One region of the Pseudomonas sp. LBUM1659 genome, then DNA from elsewhere that is predicted to be linked to it. Evidence: riboswitches for the same ligand, from Rfam matches in the RefSeq annotation. Region 1 holds a riboswitch; the other holds the start of a gene.
What was found. A riboswitch is a leader RNA that binds a small molecule or an ion and turns the genes downstream of it on or off. The one in region 1 is predicted to bind cobalamin.
Positions count from the first base shown of each region.

Region 2: linked by a shared signal. The riboswitch ahead of cobO (cob(I)yrinic acid a,c-diamide adenosyltransferase) and the one ahead of ACA048_RS16180 (CbtB domain-containing protein) in region 1 are both predicted to bind cobalamin.

Region 1 is NZ_CP166797.1:3,584,063-3,586,526, reverse strand. Features, by position in the region: gene ACA048_RS16190 (cobalamin biosynthesis protein) at 1-288, opposite strand, end outside; gene ACA048_RS16185 (CbtA family protein) at 285-992, opposite strand; gene ACA048_RS16180 (CbtB domain-containing protein) at 1,004-1,195, opposite strand; cobalamin riboswitch at 1,316-1,543, opposite strand; cobalamin riboswitch at 1,720-1,931, shown strand; gene cobW (cobalamin biosynthesis protein CobW) at 2,032-2,464, shown strand, end outside.
Region 2 is NZ_CP166797.1:4,563,662-4,566,125, reverse strand. Features, by position in the region: gene ACA048_RS20635 (PQQ-dependent sugar dehydrogenase) at 1-353, opposite strand, end outside; gene ACA048_RS20630 (hypothetical protein) at 421-1,005, opposite strand; cobalamin riboswitch at 1,163-1,397, shown strand; gene cobO (cob(I)yrinic acid a,c-diamide adenosyltransferase) at 1,479-2,090, shown strand; gene ACA048_RS20620 (cobyrinic acid a,c-diamide synthase CobB) at 2,087-2,464, shown strand, end outside.

The sequences.
Region 1 (2,464 bases):
GCCGGTACGTTCGAACGCGATGTCTGAATGATGGCTGAGTCTGGGCTGGTACCCGGCCAATTGTTTACTGCTGAAATAGATAACCGGCAGCGCGAGTTGCTCCGCGAGCTCAATCAGGCCAGGTTCATTACGCTTCAAATCGATGCTGGCCAGGGCCGTGATCTCATGAAGTCCGATTTGATGAGCCTGTAATGCCTGATCGAGCAATGCGCGCAGCGTGCTGGCGGGGCAGCCGCGCTGGCAGCCCAGGCCGACCACTAACGTCGGCGCTGTGCTGGCATCGGTCATACGTGGTATTGGCCATCACTTTTGCGGCGGAACAACCAGGTACTGATCAGGCCCAAGGCCAGCCAGAACGCTACGTTGGTCAGCTGCGAAGCAATCTTGAACTGAGTTTCCAGGGCTTGCGGTGCGAGCATCGAATGCACGTCCGGTTGTGGCGCGCCGATCACGTGCGGAACGGCCAGAATCGCCACGCCTAGCACTTTCATCAGCCAGTGCCGGCTGAACACGATCAGCGCGATCCCGACAGCGGTGGAGGCGGCAGTGCCGATCCACCACATTTGCCGTTGAGCCAGATCAGCTGCCGCAGTGCCCGGCAGTTCCGGTGGCAGGCCAAGGGTCGGCGCCAGTACGAACGTCGCATAACCGGCCAGACCCCAGAGCAGGCCCTGAGACGTTTTGGTCGGTGCGCGCAGGGTGTAGAGGCCGGCAAGCATCAGGGCAAAACCGACGGCCACCACCAGATTGCCGCCGGTAGTCGACAGCACGCGCTGCCAGCCATCTTCCGGCTCCCAGGCCTCGGCGTCGTGGGTGTGGCCGGCCATGGCGCCATCGGCGTGTTCATGGGGTTGAACCAGCGTCGGCTCGGTTTTTTCGTAGGACTCCGCCTGAAGAATCAACGGTGCGACCCAGAAGCTTTGCAGCAGGGTCAGTAGCAGGGCGGCCAGCAGCCCAGTGAACCCTGCGGTTTGCGCAATACGCTTGATCATGTCGGCAGCTCTCAATGGCACGGGAATGCAGAGCTGTGACGGGTATCGTGCGCGGCGTTGTGCACCGCTTCGATGTGCGAGAAACCGGCGAAATACACGAGGCTAGCGCCGAGGATCGACGCACACACGGCGGCGGTCAGGCGTTGGGTAAGGGTTGAAGTGGTGCTGGCGGTTGTGTGGCCGGTGCTGCTGATGATCGACATGGCGCATCCCTCTGGTCTGTCAGCGGGTGAATAGAGCGCATGGAAAACCCCTGCGAGTCGGGCACGCAGACGTTCAAACAGCGCCCGCCCACCGCGGGTTTGTTGTTCAGTGTCCGTAACGGTCACTTTGTGTTGCGGGCCGGTCTCCGGGCTCACGAGGGGCGCAGGCTTTCGCCTTGACCTGCAAGCATCACCTTCCCATGCCGAACTGCTGGCACAGTGGATTTGATGCTTCGCTCGCTTACCGTTGCGGGGGCAGCACCGGACTGACATGGCTTTGAGTAAAGCACATGATTCACCGGTTTCCCGTTTCACCCTGTGAAGGGCACCCGTAACAAAGTGCGTAGGAGAGCATGGGCGGGGGATACGCGTCAATTGGCAAGGGTTCTCAACTCGGGATTGTGTCGACGCCATCGCGGGCAAGCCTTGCTCCTACAAGTGCGCCATAGTCCCGTAGGAGCAAGGCTTGCCCGTGATAGCGTCTGATGGCCGCCACAAGACATTGACCCGCCCCAGCGCGATGCGTAGCCTTGCGCTTTCGAGGTTCTTCGGCGTTTGCCGAAGCTAAGAAGGGAACGCGGTCAATGCCGCGGCTGCCCCCGCAACTGTGAACGGTTCAGTTTCTGCCATGCCACTGCATGCGCCAGCCATGGCGCGAGCGGGAAGGCGCAGAAGCCGCCAGTCAAACGACTGGCCAGCCGTCAGCCAGGAGACCTGCCTCGACACAGATTCTCACTTTCAACCGGGCGGGGTGATCCGGTGGCGAAATCTTCCGCGCAGCGTGTGCTGCAGCGGTTGTCGTCCCGTATGCCCGCCACCTTGCCAAAGGGCATCCGATGAAAACACTGGCCAAACTCCCCGTCACCATCGTTACCGGCTTCCTCGGCTCGGGCAAAACCACCTTGCTGCGGCACATGCTCGACAACGCTCAGGGCCGTCGCATTGCGGTGATCGTCAACGAGTTCGGCGAGTTGGGCATCGACGGCGAAATCCTCAAGCAGTGCTCCATCGGCTGCACCGAAGAAGAAGCCAACGGCCGCGTCTATGAACTGGCCAACGGCTGCCTGTGCTGCACCGTCCAGGAAGAATTCTTCCCGGTGATGCGCGAATTGGTCGCCCGTCGCTGTGATCTCGACCACATCCTCATCGAAACGTCGGGCCTGGCCCTGCCCAAGCCGCTGGTCCAGGCCTTCCAGTGGCCGGAAATCCGCAGCGCCTGCACCGTCGACGCAGTCATCACCGTGGTCGACAGCCCGGCCGTCGCTGCTG
Region 2 (2,464 bases), 980 kb from region 1:
CTCATGGCTTTGCCCATGACCCAGCCACGAATGCCTTTGCCGTCATCGGGTTTGGGCGGCGCGTTGGTTTCGGCCACCAGCACGTCACCGTTGGGTAGCACGTAGAGCCAGCGCGGGTGATCGAGGCCTTCAGCAAAGGCAGTCACTTGGGTCCCGGCGGCAGCGGTGGGTTTCGCGCCATCCGGCCAGCCGATCGCCTGAGCGACGTTCACCGTCGGGATCAGGGTTTTATTCGGTTCGGGCAGCTTGGGTGACGGGCCGGTGCCGTCGGAGACTTGCAGGCTGGAGGTTTCGCCGCAGGCGGCAAGCCCTCCGGCGAGCACGATGACGAGAACGAGCGGAGACTTGCGCATGCTGGTCTTCCCTATGAATGCAGTGTCTTATTCATAGAGAAGATAAACGGTGCGATGGTTCAACCGGTCAGCCGCGAGCTTCCTTGAACAAGACGGCGATGCCCGGGTGATAGTTGCCGGCTTCGTTACGCAACTTGCGGTAGGCGTAGGGGAAATACCAGGCCACCGCGCAGCAGTGCTCCTTTTGCAGGTCGTCGACCATGTCCTGAAGTTCTTCCGGGGTGGCGCTCTGCTGGGCTTTTTGCGGAGCAACGAACAGGCAGCCGAGTTTCAGGTCGCTGGTGTAGCTGAGGCGTTTGGCGTCGCCTGTGATGTCTTGCAGCGCCTGCGTCAGGTTCAGGCTGTTGACCTTGGGCCAGCGTTGAGTGGCTTGAAAATAGGCGCGTTCTTCGGCGGTCGCGATAAACAGATCGGCGCGGGCGTTGCGTTCGCCTTCTTCGATTTGTTTACGGGTCGGCGCGTTTTGCAGTGTGACCATTTCCGCCATCCACGCAGCGGTAGAGAGCAAGCCAAGGTTGGCCTTTTCGTCATGCCAGTAAGGCGCTTCGTTATCGCCGCGAATCGTGTGGTAGCGGTCGATACAGTCAAACCAGCGTTCCAGCACCGGTCGCAGGAATTCCAGCTTCGGATTGCTGATAATCATGCCTTGCATGTTGCTCACCCTTGTAATTGTGTTGTTGTTGGGTTGTGGCTCTTTGATATCACTGCTGGCCGTTTGCTGCAAGATTGGCGTCAGTAAATTGGCCGGCGGCAGTATATCGCTCACCGCGGCTTTGTCTTCATTTGACGCTCCACCCCCAACCCTCTAACCTTCGCGGCTTGTTTCAGGTGCTCTGTGGCATTGGCCGACAGAGTGAAACAGGGAAGCCGGTGAGTGACTATCGTCAAACCACGAATCCTTACGATCCCGGCGCTGCCCCCGCAACGGTAAATGAGTGAAGACTGCGCCTTGAGCCACTGTGTCTGTTTTCGGCATGGGAAGGCGCGCAGTCCGGCATATCGCCACTCATGAGCCCGGAGACCGGCCTGATTCATCCAGCGGCATCACGGTGGGCGATGCCAGGCTTCTTGCCGTCTATTCTTGTGCCTGCCCGCCGTTATCCAGCCTCAACGGAGAGCTCCCCCATGACCGATACCCCAGATCGTGACGAACGTCATTTGGCGCGCATGCAGCGCAAAAAAGCCGTGATCGACGAACGCATCGCCAATTCCCCGAACGAGTGCGGCTTGCTGCTGGTGCTGACCGGTAACGGTAAAGGCAAAAGCAGTTCGGCATTCGGCATGCTCGCCCGGTCCATGGGCCACGGCATGCAATGCGGTGTGGTGCAGTTCATCAAGGGCCGCAACAGCACCGGCGAAGAACTGTTCTTCCGTCGTTTCACGGAGCAAGTGCGTTTCCATGTCATGGGCGAGGGCTTCACCTGGGAAACCCAGGACCGCCAGCGTGACATTGCCGCCGCCGAAGCCGCCTGGGCGGTGTCCCGTGAATTGCTCAGCGATCCGTCCATCGGTCTGGTGGTGCTCGATGAGCTGAACATCGCCCTCAAGCACGGCTACCTCGACCTCGATCAGGTGCTCAGCGATTTGCAGGCGCGCCCGCCGATGCAGCACGTGGTGGTGACCGGTCGCGGCGCCAAGCCGGAAATGATTGAACTGGCCGACACTGTCACCGACATGGGCGTGATCAAACACGCGTTCCAGGCTGGGATCAAAGCGCAGAAAGGCGTGGAGCTGTGAATCAACCACGTCATTGCCCAGCGGTACTGATTGCCGCGCCGGCCTCCGGTCAGGGCAAGACCACCGTCACCGCAGCCCTGGCCCGTTTGCATCGCAATCAGGGGCGCAAGGTGCGCGTGTTCAAATGCGGCCCGGACTTTCTCGATCCGATGATTCTCGAGCGCGCCAGCGGTGCGCCGGTGTATCAACTGGACATGTGGATGGTCGGCGAGCAGGAAAGTCGTCGACTGTTGTGGGAGGCGGCCGGTGAGGCGGACTTGATCCTCATCGAAGGTGTCATGGGGCTGTTCGATGGTACGCCGTCCAGCGCCGACCTGGCGCGGCACTTTGGTGTGCCGGTACTCGCTGTGATCGACGGCACTGCCATGGCCCAA